DNA from 2 places in the Pseudoalteromonas sp. S3431 genome. Region 2 is predicted to be linked to the other one. Evidence: predicted binding sites of a transcription regulator. Region 2 holds the regulator's gene; the other holds the start of a gene.
The links. The regulator FliA, encoded in region 2, starts transcription of late flagellar genes. The targets are predictions, from matches to a motif close to CTAAAGNTNNNNNNNNNNNNGCCGATA.
Positions count from the first base shown of each region.

Region 1: the regulator FliA is predicted to act here: its motif matches at 5,333-5,359, upstream of DO88_RS13570 (DUF5610 domain-containing protein).

Region 1 is NZ_JJNY01000019.1:290-8,195, reverse strand. Features, by position in the region: gene ccoG (cytochrome c oxidase accessory protein CcoG) at 1-1,233, shown strand, start outside; gene DO88_RS13545 (serine/threonine protein kinase) at 1,320-2,294, shown strand; gene DO88_RS13550 (thiol:disulfide interchange protein DsbA/DsbL) at 2,329-2,952, shown strand; gene DO88_RS13555 (thiol:disulfide interchange protein DsbA/DsbL) at 2,968-3,606, shown strand; gene DO88_RS13560 (DUF523 domain-containing protein) at 3,666-4,118, shown strand; gene trmA (tRNA (uridine(54)-C5)-methyltransferase TrmA) at 4,129-5,226, opposite strand; gene DO88_RS13570 (DUF5610 domain-containing protein) at 5,389-6,528, shown strand; gene murI (glutamate racemase) at 6,594-7,394, shown strand; gene DO88_RS13580 (RNA recognition motif domain-containing protein) at 7,357-7,836, opposite strand.
Region 2 is NZ_JJNY01000049.1:17,866-25,771, reverse strand. Features, by position in the region: gene flhB (flagellar biosynthesis protein FlhB) at 1-1,102, shown strand, start outside; gene flhA (flagellar biosynthesis protein FlhA) at 1,176-3,287, shown strand; gene flhF (flagellar biosynthesis protein FlhF) at 3,308-4,792, shown strand; gene DO88_RS06680 (MinD/ParA family ATP-binding protein) at 4,785-5,645, shown strand; gene DO88_RS06685 (RNA polymerase sigma factor FliA) at 5,672-6,382, shown strand; gene cheY (chemotaxis response regulator CheY) at 6,423-6,806, shown strand; gene DO88_RS06695 (protein phosphatase CheZ) at 6,824-7,591, shown strand; gene DO88_RS06700 (chemotaxis protein CheA) at 7,607-7,906, shown strand, end outside.

The DNA.
Region 1 (7,906 bases), on a different contig from region 2:
AACGACCAACAAGCTGTGCTGTTTGATTTAATCGGGCAAAAATATAATATTTTTGGTTTAACGTTGTGGCCACAAGATTTCACCATACTCGCGTTCATTTTTATGTTGGCAGCATTTGCGCTGTTTTTAGTGACCACCTTCTATGGGCGAGTGTGGTGTGGCTACACATGTCCACAAACTGTTTGGACCTTTATTTTTATTTGGTTCGAAGAGAGGTTTGAAGGTACTGCTAATCAACGTAAAAAACTCGATCAACGGCCCATGAATTTTGATAAGTTTTGGCGTAAAACGGCAAAACATACTAGTTGGGTATTATTTTCGTTATATACCGCTATTTCCTTTGTCGGTTACTTTACGCCGATAAGAGAGTTACTTCCTGATTTTGTAACGTTTAACGTAGGCGGTTATGCATTAGTAAGCATTATATTCTTTGCTGTGTGTACCTATGGCAATGCCGGTTGGATGCGAGAAATTATGTGTTTACACATTTGTCCTTACTCACGTTTTCAATCAGCTATGTTTGATAAAGACACATACACAGTAACGTACGATGAAAGCCGAGGTGAAAGCCGTGGTCCTCGTTCACGTAAAGTAGACCATAAAGATTTAGAACTAGGCGACTGTATAGACTGTAATTTATGTGTTCAAGTATGCCCAACGGGTATTGATATTAGAAATGGGCTACAAGCTGAATGTATAAACTGTGGCGCGTGTATTGATGCGTGTGATGGCGTAATGGATAAAATGGAATATCCGCGTGGGCTTATTTCATATACGACAGAGCGAAACCTCGAAACACCTGAAAATAAAACTAATCCACTACGCGCTAAAATCATTGGTTACACAGTTATACTTGTTGTGCTTACGGGGGCACTTGTAGCTAATATCGCACTGCGTAAAACAATGGACTTTGATATCATTCGTGACCGAAACCAATTATATCGTGTCGATTTTGATGGTTTAGTAGAGAACACCTATACATTAAAGGTAATTAACAAGGCGCAGTACGAGCAAACCTTTAATATTAAAGTACAAGGGTTAGATAACTTTAAATATATTGGTAAGCAGTCATTTACAGTGCAGGCAGGGCAATCTCATAATGTGCCATTGTCGCTTGTAATGGATCCTTATGATTTGAAGGCGCCGATGACAGAGTTTAACTTTGTGCTTTCACCGGTAGATGCGCCGGATGAGACAATATCGCAGTCGAGTAACTTTTTTAAAGCGCGATAATCACAACCTACCTTAAATAGGTAAGTTGATATAGCAATTAACAAAAGCGGGTATATAACCCGCTTTTTATTTTATATAAGAAGAGTATGAGTAAATTTAGTTTTATTGACTTAACACCAGACCTAATACTCGATGCAATAGAAAGCGTAGGTGTGTACGCCGAATCTGGTTTATTGGCGCTCAATAGCTATGAAAACAGAGTGTACCAATTTAAAGCCGATGATGGCCTGCGTTACGTAGTGAAGTTTTATCGCCCAGAGCGATGGAGTAAAGAGCAAATTCAAGAAGAGCATGACTTTGCATTTGAACTAGCAGAAGCGGAAGTACCCGTTGTTGCCCCTATTTTATATAATGGGCAAAGCTTGTTTGAACACGAAGGGTATTTGTTTGTGTTGTTTCCAAGTGTAGGCGGGCGTTTATTTGAGGTTGATAATTTAGATCAGCTTGATGTAATGGGGCGATTAATTGGCCGTATGCACCAAGTAGCTAAAACAAAACCTTTTACTTATAGGCCAACAGTTACCTGTGATGAGTATTTGCATACAGCCAAAGTTCATCTTCAAAAAAGTAACTTAGTGCCCATGGGAATAAATACTGCCTTTTATACTATTTTAGATTTAGTGATAGAGCAGGCGCAAAAACAGTATAAAGATGTGCAAAGTATTCGCTTACATGGTGACTGCCACGTTGGTAATATTTTGTGGGCGGGTGATGCGCTAATGTTTGTTGATTTAGATGATAGCCGTCAAGGTCCTGCAATCCAAGATTTATGGATGATGCTCAGTGGCGATAGAGCGACGCAACTGTTACAGTTAGACACCCTTGTAAATGCGTATGAAGAGTTTTGTGATTTTGATCACTCTCAACTCAAATTAATTGAACCGCTGCGAGCAATGCGTATTATCCATTATATGGGATGGGTAGCTAAACGATGGAGTGATCCTGCCTTTGTGCGGAATTTTACATGGTTTGCTGATGACAAATACTGGGAGCAACAAATTTTAGCACTGAAGGAGCAACTTGCAGCACTGCAAGAAGCGCCGTTAAAGTTATTGCCGTAATATTTTATTTAAAGACAAGTACAACGAGATACAAATGCTTAAAAAATTAAAACTAGGCCTACTACTTCTTTGTTTACCATTTGCGGCATTTGCTGCACAATTTGAAGCTGATAATCAATATACAATTATTAATGCAGAGAAAAGTAAAACACCACAAGTGACGGAATTTTTTTCATATTATTGCCCGCATTGCTTTAAGTTTGAACCTGTTGCTCAGGCAATAGAAAAAAGCTTACCAACAGGTGCAACGTTTATTAAAAATCATGTTAACTTTTTAGGTGGTGTTTCACCACAGGCGCAAACCAATCTGAGCTTTGCCTATCTGATTGCCAAAAAACATGGGCAAGAAGATGCTATCACAGAGCAAATATTTAAAAGTATTCATGTTCAACGTGCACCATTGACTGAGATGAAAGATTTGAAAAAACTTTTAGAAGTAAATGGCATTGATAGCGAAACGTTTGATAAAGATATGGCAAGCATGCCTATTATTTCAGCTGAGCGTGCATTACAAGATAATCAAAACAAATATTCAAAATTAGGCGCACTTACAGGTGTACCTACTTTTATTGTTAACGATAAATATAAAATTAATATTAATACAATTAAAAGCCAACAACAGTTTGATGAACTAGTTGCGTTTTTATTAGCCTTATAATTTCGGAGCATAATAATGATTAAATTAGTTAAAGCAGGTTTGCTTGCGGTATTACTTCCTATGGCGGCAGCAAGCTTTGCAGCAACGTATGAAGAAGGCGTGCATTACGACGTTGTTTCTGAGCGTGCAACTAAAAAGCCAGAAGTTAAAGAGTTTTTCTCATTTTACTGCCCTGCATGTAATAACATGGAGGCACTAATTGGTGAGTTTAAGCCTAAGCTTGATAAAAACGTTAAATTTAAAAAGAGTCATGTTGATTTTGTAGGTGTACGTGACCCAGAAAACCAACAGATGATGAGCCAAGCACTTGCGACAGCTGAAGTGCTTCCACAAAAAGATCAGATTATTTCTGCAATCTTTAATCATATCCATACAAAGCGCGCTAAATTTAATGAGCTTGCAGATGTAAAAGATATATTTGTAGCGCAGGGCGTTGATGGTGATAAGTTTGATAAGCTGTTTAAAAGCTTCTCGGTACGTACGCTGAGCTCTAAAATGAAACGCGATCAAGACTACTTTAAAGAAAAAGGCGCACTACGTGGCGTACCTACCTTTATTGTAAATGGTAAGTACAAATTAAACCTAGGTCGTGAGTCGGGTATTACTGAACCAGAAGATATTGGAAAATTAATTAATTACCTAGCTAATAAATAAATTTAACCAAAATAAAAAAAGCTCCTTAAGGAGCTTTTTTGCTTTATAAGGATATAGCGATGGAAAAAATATTAGTATCGAGTTGTTTGCTAGGGCAGCCTGTTCGCTACGATGGTAGAGGGCACGCAATTTTGCATCCACAGCTTAATTTATGGCAAAAACAAAATAGATTAATTGTGTTTTGTCCTGAGGTCGCTGGTGGGCTTCCTACTCCTAGATCTCCTGCTGAAATAATACAGGGGAGTGTAGTTACTAATTTAGGAGAAGATGTAACAGAGCAGTTTCAAACTGGAGCTAATATAGCGCTAGAACTCTGTAAAAAGAATCAAGTGCGTTTGGCTCTACTTAAAGAATCGAGCCCTTCTTGCGGACGAAATACAATATATGATGGAAAGCATCGCGGAGTAAAAATCGAAGGTCTAGGTTTAACTACAGCATTATTAATAAAAAATGGTATTCAAGTATTTAGTGAAGAGCAAATACCAGCACTTATAAAAGTACTGGCACTTTAATTTTGGCTGGTTATTTGCGTTGTAAGAAAACGCCCGACTCAATGTGATGTGTATATGGGAACTGATCAAATATAGCAAAGCGCTTAACGTTGTGCGTACGTGTTAAGTGATCAAGGTCACGCTCAAGGGTTTCAGGGTTACACGATATATAAATTATGCTTTCGTAGTTAGCCACTAAGTCACACGTTAATTCATCCATGCCCGCGCGCGGTGGATCAACTAATATGGTTTGGCAGTCATAGCTTTTAAGGTCAATACCATCTAAACGAGAGAAAGTACGCTCGCCATTCATTGCTTGAGTAAACTCTTCACTCGACATACGAATAATATCTAAGTTCTCGACGTTATTTTTAGCAATATTGTATTGAGCAGAATGAACAGATGATTTTGATATTTCTGTTGCTAATACTTTATTAAAACAGCCCGCTAACGCAATTGAAAAGTTACCGTTACCGCAATACAGTTCTAATAAATCATTTTTAAGTGGTTTACATAAATCTTGCGCCCACTCCAGCATATTAATATTTACTTTTGCATTAGGCTGAGTAAAGCTATTTTCTACTTGTTGATATATAAGCTCTTGACCATTAACTGTTAAACGTTCAGTTACAAAGTCATCACCTAGTACTTCTTTTTGTTTGCGAGCACGGCCTATAAAGTCAATTTTGTATTTACTGCTAAGCTTTTCTTTAAGTGCTTTAATTTCACTTAACCATTCATCATCCAGTGGTTTGTGATAAAGCAAGCTTACTAAAATTTCACCGCTTAGCGTTGATAGGTAATCGATTTGAAATAACTTACGACGCAATATTTCACAAGGCTTGAGGCTTTCAATCATCACCTGCATTATTTCACCTACTAAAGGCGCTGCTGGATCAAATGTATCAACACGGATTTTTTCTTTTGTTTGTTGATCAAACATAATGTGAAACAGATCGTCACCGTCGTGCCATACTCTAAATTCAGCACGTTGGCGGTAGTTAGTTGGCTCTGAGCTAAATACTTCTAGTTGCTCCACACCAAAACGTTGAAACTGCGCACTAATACGCTGCTCTTTTTCACTTAACTGCGCTTGGTACTGTGTGGTATCTATTTTAATAACTGCCATTAACGCTACTACCTTATCTAAGATCTGTTTATCGGCGCTATTGTAGGGAGCGCTGCGTATTTGTCTAGTTTTGGCTAGCATTTATGCTGTTTTATTGCACATTGTACTTTAGTTTTTATTGTTATAGCCGATAATAAATTACGCACGCTTAGGAGATGTAACATGAAAATAGGTAACTATGGCTTCACGCCAAACAACAACATTAATAAATTCAATAATAAAGCAGATATACAGCAACCTACTATTCAATCTCCCCAAGATAGTTACCAGCAACGTGGTAAAGAATTAGCTGCAAAAGTGCTTGGCGATAAAATGGCTGAGCAGCTTGGATTGCCTATCGCAGAAAAAAAAGCAGACAAACCACTATTTGATTTTGATGAAATCGTAAAAAACGTACTCGATTTTGTCAGCGGCGCTGTAAATAAAGCAAAAGCTAATGGCGCTAATGATGAAAAGCTTAAAGACATGTTAGGCGATGCGCGCAAAGGAGTTCAAATAGGGATTGACGACGCTGTTGATGAACTTAAAGGAACAGGTGTATTTAATGACGAAATGGAAGAGGGCATCAATAAGTCCAAAGAGGGAATTTACAATGGGCTTGATAAATTTGAAGAGTCGCTATTTAATCCACAACCTGCCAGCGTAAATATAAGTCAGGCTCAATATGTCAGTATGACTAGCAATGCAGAGTATAAATTCACTACCGCAGAAGGCGATGAGGTAAGTATTAGCTTTGCGGATGCATTTGAATCTCAATCGGCGAGTGGCTATCAGAGAAACAGTGATAGTGAATCGTTTGCAAGCTCATCATCGCAATCTCGACAGGTATCATTTTCGATGTCGGTTAATGGTGACTTAAATGAGCAAGAGCAAGAAGCGATTAATGCGATGATGGAAGACTTACAAGATTTAAGTAAAACCTTTTTTGGTGGTGATTTAGATGAAGCATTTGAACAAGCACAAGAGCTGAGTTTAGACAGCGATCAGCTGGTGGCTTTTTCTATGGATTTACGCCAAACAAAAACAATAGCCACAGTTAAAAGCTACGAAGAATATAAACCAGCACCAGAAAAACAAGTAGCAGAGGGTTTAGCCCCTTTTAATGACGACCTTAAAAGTGCTTTTGAAAAAGCGGGTGAACTTGGATTACAAAATCAACTAGCTGGCATTCTACAATGGTTAAATCAAGATCAGGAACAAATAGATAAGTTAGTAGATTACACAAAGTCTATGTTCGAAAACCTTAATCAATTAAATTCAGCGGCCGATGATCTTGCCGATTTAGAAACCACACAAAGCTAAACTACTTTCTTTTATAAATACCTCATGGCAAACTGCCGTTCTTAAAGTAAAGTGGGAACGGTAGTTTGTCAGCGCATATAATGGTCTTTGATTCAGGTATTGGTGGAACTACCGTACTTGAACATATCAAGCAAAGTATCCCCAATGCTCAGTACAGCTATTTTATGGATAATGCATTCCTACCTTATGGTGCTCAATCCCAACAAACAATAATCAACCGATTGTGCTCACTTATTCATTTCATCAAAGCCAACACGCTTGAAGTTGATTTAATCGTAATAGCGTGTAATACGGCTTCTACATCTGCACTTAGTGCTGTTCGCCAAGTGACAGATATTCCTATAGTAGGTGTTGTGCCAGCAATAAAGCCTGCCGCAGAATTAACACGCTCAAATCATATTGGCTTATTAGCCACACCAGCCACGGTCGCCAGTTCATACACTAAAACATTAATTGCTGAACATGCACGTAATGTAATCGTTAATCTATATAGCAGTGTGGAGTTAGTGACATTAGCTGAGCAACACTTTTTTACAGACTATTTAGATACAAACAAGTTGCACCAAGTGCTTGATGGCCTAAATATAGATAAAGCTATAGATGTACTTGTACTAGGGTGTACGCACTTTCCGATATTAGTAGAGCCGATTAGTCAGTATTTTAAAGGGAATGTAAAATTACTTGATTCAGGTGTAGCGATAGCAAACAGAGTCAACTACCTACTTAACCAACTTAACCTATGTGTGAATAAGCGAACAGACATAAAAAAGCCGCTGCAATATTATGCAACGGCTGATGTGTTTAGCAATAAGCTAGCGGTAAAGCTAGTTACACTGACTGATCCGTCTCAGTACGTAGAGCATTAGAATCGTCTTCTTGTTTTTGTTTTGCTTCACGTACTTTTAAAGTACGTTGTTGGAACTCGCTATCGTTCAAGTTAGCAATTGCATTGTCTGCATCAGCTTGCGCCATTTCAACAAAACCAAAACCACGACGCTTGCCAGTATTTTTATCCTTTAATAAACGAACATTGAATACTTTGCCTTGTTCTTCAAATAATGCACGAACAACACCTTCATTTGCGCGGTAAGGAAGGTTACCAACATAGAGAGTCTTTGTTTTTACTTCGGCTTCTTCAGTTACATCAGACGACATTGCTGCAATAACAAGTGCGCCTACTAACAAACCAACACCAAATAGAAGCGCAGGGTCTAGTGCCAGGCTTGCTAAAGCAAACTTAACAACAACAAAACCAACTACAGCAAGAATAACAGAAAAGATAAAAGCTTTTTGATCGGGTAATTTCATTTTAGATCTACCAATAAACAGGAAATAAACATTAATTTAACATTGTGAACTTGCTATCTTAACGTCTTAA
Region 2 (7,906 bases):
AGAAGAACCCACATCCAAAAAACTTGACGAATCTAAAAAGAAAGGTCAAATAGCGCGCTCAAAAGAGTTAGGTACCATGTTTGTGCTTATTTTTTCGGCTATATCTCTTTTGATGTATGGACCAGAAATTGGCAAAGGTTTATATAATGTGATGGGCCGTACACTTAGCTTAAACCGTAACGAAGCATTTGATACAACTAAAATGTTTGCCGTTTGGGGAGAAGTTGCTGACGCTTTAATGTTCCCGATGGCCATGTTTGTATTAATTATTGTTTTAGCTGCATTTATTGGTAATACATTGTTAGGTGGTTTTAATTTTAGCTGGGAAGCTGCCGCGCCTAAAGCAAGCAAAATGTCACCAATGAAGGGCTTTAAGCGAATGTTTGGCCCGCAAGCGGCTGTTGAGCTTATAAAGTCACTTTTAAAATTTGGTTTAGTTGCAAGTTTTGCAGTGTTTTTAATTGATACTTTTTTTGATGAAATACTGCACTTAAGCTTAGAAAGTGCACCGGGTAATATTATTCATGCCTTAGAGATTTTAGCGTGGATGTTTTTAGGGCTTTCATGCACTTTAATTATTATTGCAGCAATTGATGCGCCATTTCAAAGTTATAACCATAACAAGCAACTTAAAATGACAATGCAAGAGGTTAAAGATGAGTATAAAAACTCGGAAGGTGACCCACAAATAAAAGCACGTATTAGGCAAACACAAAGGCAAATGTCGCAAAAACGCATGATGCAAGATGTGCCTGATGCAGATGTTATTGTTACTAACCCAACTCATTACTCAGTCGCTTTAAAGTACGATACGGAGCGTGCAGGAGCGCCTATTGTACTAGCCAAAGGTATTGACGAGATGGCAATGCAAATTCGTAAAGTAGCAATTGGTAATGAAGTCCCCATTGTAGAGTCCCCCATGCTAACTAGAGCACTTTATCATACGGCTGAAGTTGGCGATCAAATACCTGATCAGCTATTTACGGCTGTTGCACAAGTGCTAGCGTATGTATTTCAGCTAAAACGTTTTAACAAGGGACGAGGAAAACGCCCTACAAAGCTTAGTAATAAACTCCCCATCCCCGACGCCTACAAGTATTAATATCGCAAATTTACTAACTTGGAATAGTTATTGCTAATTCTATATAGTGTCAATTTTTTGAAATTGTAGAATTATGAGTTTTAAAGCGGTATTACAACAACTTAATAGAGACAAAAAAGAATATGCCAAAGGAGTAGGGACTCCTTTGCTTGTGCTTGCTGCACTGGGAATGGTGATTTTACCATTACCGCCATTTTTACTCGACATCCTTTTTTCGTTTAATATTGCGCTCGCATTAGTTGTATTACTCGTGACTGTTTACACGATGAAACCAGTTGAATTTGGTATGTTCCCCGCTGTATTACTTATCGCTACGATTATGCGCTTAGCGCTCAACGTTGCTAGTACTCGAGTTGTGTTACTTGAGGGTCACAACGGTGGTGATGCTGCAGGTAAGGTCATTGAAGCATTTGGCTCAGTTGTAATTGGTGGTAACTATGCAGTTGGTTTAGTTGTATTTTTAATTCTTATCATTATCAACTTTGTAGTAATAACAAAGGGTGCTGGACGTATTTCTGAGGTATCTGCACGTTTCACCCTTGATGCAATGCCAGGTAAACAAATGGCAATAGATGCCGATTTAAATGCCGGCTTTATTAGTGCTGAGCAAGCGCGTGACCGTCGCGAGGAAGTAACTCGCGAAGCCGATTTTTACGGTTCAATGGATGGTGCGAGTAAGTTTGTAAAAGGCGATGCAATAGCCGGTATCGTTATTTTAATTATTAATATTGTAGGTGGCTTATTTGTTGGGATGATCCAGCATAACTTAAGTTTTAGCCATGCAATGGAAGTATATACACTTCTAACCATTGGTGACGGTTTGGTTGCTCAGCTTCCATCATTATTGCTCTCAATTGGCACGGCAATTGTAGTAACACGTCAAAATGAGTCGCTTAATATGGGTGACCAATTCAAGAAACAACTTGGTAACGAAAAGTCACTCTTTATTGCTTCAGGTATTTTGATCATCATGGGGTTAGTCCCTGGTATGCCGCATTTTGCTTTTTTGAGTTTAGGCGCACTACTTGGTTACTTAGCCTATTACACGCAGCAAAGTAAAATCAAAGCTGCTGCAGCCGAAGCTGAAGAGGCTGCAAATGGCGGAAGCACCGCGACAGGTGTTGCGAATAAACAAGAGCAAAAAGAGCTTGGTTGGGATGATGTTCAGCAAGTTGATGTAATAGGATTAGAAGTAGGGTATAGATTAATTCCGCTGGTTGATCAATCACAAGGTGGTGAACTACTCAACCGGATTAAAGGAGTGCGTAAAAAGCTTTCTCAAGAGCTTGGATTTTTAGTTCCTCCTGTTCATATTCGCGATAATTTAGAACTAGACCCTAATGCTTACAGAATAACGCTAATGGGAGTATCTACTGGTGAGGGGGAGCTTAAGCATGGTGATGAGCTGGCTATTAACCCAGGGCAAGTATTTGGTCCAATAAAAGGAATTGAAACTAAAGATCCTGCATTTGGATTAGACGCGGTTTGGATTAAACCTGATCAAAAAGACGAAGCTCAATCTTTAGGCTATACCGTTGTTGATTCTGCCACAGTGGTTGCAACTCATATTAGTCAGTTGTTAACTAACAGCGCAGCGTTGTTACTAGGGCATGAAGAAGTTCAAAACTTACTTGATATGCTTGGAAAGAGTCATCCTCGTTTGGTTGAAGGACTTGTCCCTGATGTATTGCCGTTAACCGCTATTGTAAAAGTACTACAGAACTTATTGAACGAAGGGGTGGCTATTCGCGATATGCGATCAATTGTACAAACCCTTGTTGAGTATGGTCCTCGTAGCCAAGACCCTGATGTATTAACGGCTGCAGTGCGTATTTCTCTGCGTAGATTAATTGTTCAAGATGCGGTTGGAATGTCATCTGAAATACCTGTCATAACCTTGGCGCCTGAGTTGGAACAGATGTTGCATCAGTCATTGCAAAATGCAGGCGATGAAGGTGCCGGTATAGAGCCAGGACTTGCAGAGCGACTTCAAGTGTCATTGAATGAAGCGCATCAAAATCAAGAAATGGCCGGTGAACCTTCAATACTGTTAACGTCAGGAATGTTACGTACTGTGTTATCTCGTTTTGTTAAGTACACCATACCAGGATTAAGGGTGATGTCTTATCAAGAGGTGCCAGACGAAAGACAGATAAAAATTGTCAGCTCTGTAGGCCAACAATAAGATTTTAAAGGGGTTGAATAATGAAAATTAAACGTTTTTTTGCTAAAGATATGCGTACAGCACTTAAAGAAGTGAAAGATGAACTTGGTGTTGATGCGGTTATTATGTCTAACAAAAAGCTGGCTAATGGCGTTGAGATTGTAGCCGCAGTTGATTATGAAAAAGCGGCCCCTAAATCAGCTGCACAGCCGCAAAATACTTTAGTGCGTGCGGATGACTCAGCACAATCACACAGTATACATAATTTTGTAAAGCCAGAGCTTCAACGCGCTAAAGCTGCCCCCCAAGCTAGGGTTGCAGATAGTTTAGAAGCTTTACTAGAGCGTCAATCTCCTCGCCCACGTTCACCTGAATTAGCATCAATGTTTTCTCAATCGGGTATTGAAACGACCGATAATTATCAAGAGCCAGTTGTCAAACCTCGCTCAGCGAATATGTTTGCTCGCGAAGATATTGCACCAACACGTCCACAGACCCAAGCCGATAGTTTAGGTTTTGATGACCTAGATCGTGATTTTGATGATCTAGATAGCCCCGTAACACCTCAAGCGCACGTTAAAAATAATGAAAGTGAAGAAATGACGTCAATGCGTGAAGAAATGAACGCTATTCGTCAATTGCTAGAGCACCAAGTGTCAGGTTTAATGCAGCAAGATATGGCACGCCGTGACCCCACACGTGCTTGTATGATTGACCGTTTAGTTGGTATGGGAATCGATAAAGAAGTTGCAGAACAAATGGCGTGTTTTGTACCTGATGACGTATCTCGCCAACAAGGTTGGAAGGCTTTGTTAACAATGGTCGAAGACCAGATGCAAACTACGAATAATGAAATACTACGTCAAGGTGGTGTTTACGCATTGGTAGGCCCTACTGGTGTGGGGAAAACGACAACAGTTGCAAAGTTGGCTGCTTTAGGCGCACAGAAATACGGTGCAGATAAAGTGGCGCTAATAACCACCGATACATACAGAATTGGTGCTTATGAGCAACTTGCAACATACGGTCGAATTATCGGTTGTGGAGTAAAGCAGGTTAAAGATGCTAATGAATTAGCTGAAGTTTTATACCATTTACGAAATAAACGTCTAGTATTAATTGATACAGCAGGTATGAGTCAACGAGACTTACGTTTAACAGAGCAATTGAATACGCTTATGCGCAATCAACGTGTTGATATTCGTAGTTATTTAGTATTAAGTGCAACAGCGCAAATAAATGTCTTGCAAGAAACAGTACGACATTTCAAAAAAGTGCAGTTAAGTGGTTGTATTTTCACCAAGTTGGATGAATCTTTAAGTTTAGGTGAGATTATTAGTATTGCGATTCAAAATCGCCTTCCAATAGGGTATCTTACTAATGGTCAACGAGTTCCAGAAGACATTCGTGTTGCAAATGCAGAAAAACTAGTAAAAAAAGCTGAGCAATTGTATTTGAAAAGAATAAAAGCACAACATTCACGACACCAAGCAGTGGCGTCGAGCACAGTAGGGATGTATGATTAACACAGTATTAGATCAAGCAAGCGGCCTGCGCAAAATGAGTCAAAACAATAACAACGGCGTAAAAGTTATCGCTGTTACTGGTGGCAAGGGTGGTGTAGGTAAAACAAATGTTTCACTTAACACGGCAATAGCATTAGGCCAGCAAGGTAATCGAGTTTTAGTACTTGATGCCGACTTAGGTCTAGCGAACTGTGATGTGATGCTCGGATTACGGGTTGAACGTAATTTATCACATGTACTTTCTGGTGAGTGTGAACTCGATGAGATTTTAGTTGAAGGTCCTGCAGGAATTAAAATTGTACCAGCGACCTCTGGTTCTCAGAGTATGGTGGAATTATCACAGTCTGAACATGCAGGCCTTATACGCGCTTTTAGCGAATTAAATACCGAATTTGATATCTTAATTGTAGATACCGCTGCGGGTATTTCAGATATGGTACTGAGCTTTTCTCGTGCTGCTCAAGATGTAATGGTTGTAGTGTGCGACGAACCGACTTCAATCACAGATGCTTATGCACTTATTAAAGTGTTAAGTCGTGAGCATGGGGTGTATAAATTCAAAATTGTAGCTAATATGGTTCGTAGTATGCGTGAAGGTCATGAGTTATTTGCAAAACTTTCAAAAGTAACGGACCGATTTTTAGATGTGTCAATGGAGTTGGTTGCAACAATCCCTTATGACGAAAATATGCGTAAGGCAACTCGCCGTCAAAAAGTGATTGTAGAACTTTTTCCTAGTTCTCCTGCTTCAGTTGCCTTTAAAGCACTGGCGACAAGAGCAGTGAAATGGCCTATACCTAACCAACCTTCAGGACATTTAGAGTTTTTTATTGAGAAGCTAGTTAACGGCTAATTATGACAACATTGGTAAATAGAGCTATGGGATATCAATCAACACAAAATTTAAATGTGATTGTTGAAAAACATGCATCGCTAGTCAAAAAAGTGGCATGTCATTTAATTGCTCGTTTGCCTCCAAGTGTCCAACTCGATGACCTAATTCAGTCGGGTATGATAGGCCTAATTGAAGCATCAAAAAACTTTGATGCAACCAAAGGCGCAAGTTTTGAAACGTTCGCGGGAATACGAATTCGCGGTGCCATGCTTGATGAAATGCGCCGTGGTGACTGGGCTCCTCGGTCGGTTCATAGAAAAAGCCGTCTTGTAGCCGAGACGATTGCTGGATTAGAAAGTAGCTTGAATCGTGAACCAACCGATATAGAAGTTGCTGAAAAACTTGAAATTTCGTTAAATGAGTACCATCATATTTTAAACGATGTAAACACAAGTAAAGTGTTAGGCATCGAAGACCTCGGGGTCGATGAAGATGTTATTACCACGGCGGGCCAAGATTTAACGCTAGACAAACCGTTTAATAACGTTAAAAATGAACGATTTAATGAATCATTATTAAATGCTATCAAGTCATTACCAGAGCGAGACGCAATGGTACTTTCTTTGTACTATAACGATGAAATGAATTTAAAAGAAATTGGACATATACTCGATGTAAGTGAATCGCGTGTAAGTCAGATACATGGTCAGGCGATGATTAAGCTAAAAGCAAAAATCAATGACTGGATAAACTAGTAGTAAGTAAATACAGGTTAAGACCTCACTGGAGGATGTTTTGGATAAAAACATGAAAATTCTTGTTGTTGATGATTTTTCGACAATGAGACGTATTATTAAAAATCTATTGCGCGACTTAGGCTTTACCAACGTCCAAGAAGCGGATGACGGCTCTACAGCCTTACCCATGTTACAAAATCAAGTTTTTGATTTTGTGGTAACAGATTGGAACATGCCAGGAATGCAAGGTATTGATCTTTTGAGAGCGATAAGGGCTGACGATAAATTAAAACACCTTCCTGTTTTAATGGTGACAGCTGAAGCTAAAAAAGAACAAATAATAGCAGCGGCTCAAGCTGGTGTTAATGGCTATATTGTAAAACCATTTACAGCTGGCACATTAAAAACTAAATTAGAAAAAGTGTTCGAACGCTTAGGTTAATAATAGGGGAAAGGCTTATGCCAGCACCTGCTGCGCCTCGGATAACGTTAGAACAAGCTCGTCAGCTCGTCACTTTTTTAGAAAATGGCGAACATGATAAAGCTGATCAACTAATTTTAGATACTGCATCTAAAGAGCAGTCAGAAATATTTGACGAAGTGGGAAAGTTGACGCGTCAACTACATGAAGCTTTAAAAGGCTTTGAGCTAGACACGCGCCTAACAGATCTCACTAACGACGCTATACCTGATGCTAAAAAACGGCTTAATTATGTCATTGAGATGACAGAAAATGCTGCAAATAAAACCATGGATGCGGTTGAGGCGAGTTTACCGATAGCACAACAGTTAGCGGATGAAATATCCCGTATCAAACCGACATGGGACCGTCTAATGAGTCGTGAAATTGAACTCGGTGAATTTAAAGTACTGTGCCACAGCATTGATAAATTCATGAGCAGTTCTCATCATAAAACTGATGAGTTACAAAGCTTCATGACTAACATATTAATGGCCCAAGATTATCAAGATTTGACAGGTCAAGTAATTCGCCGAATTATAGAACTTGTTAGGGAAGTTGAAGAAAGCTTACTTCATCTTTTAACTGCTTTTTCTGAACAAGATATCAGTAAAGCAGTCACCCTAAAACCACAAAAAATAGATGACCCAGTTGACCCAGAAACATTAGCAGGTCCTGAAGGGCCTATTATTGATAAAGAATCACGTAATGATGTTGTGTCTGATCAAGATGAAGTCGATGATCTTTTATCAAGTTTGGGCTTCTAAGAGGAGAGTAACTGCATGTTTGAAGTCGATGAAGATATTTTACAAGACTTTCTTGTAGAAGCAGGAGAAATCCTTGAGCTTTTATCTGAACAGTTAGTTGAACTGGAAAACAATCCAGAAGATACCGAGTTGCTAAATGCTATATTTAGAGGCTTTCATACCGTAAAAGGCGGTGCTGGATTCTTAGCTATGACTGAGCTTGTTGACGCATGTCACGGCGCAGAAAATGTATTCGACTTGTTAAGGCAGGGCGTTCGTTCTGTTAATTCTGAGCTAATGGATGTTATCTTACAAGCACTTGATACTATCAATGAA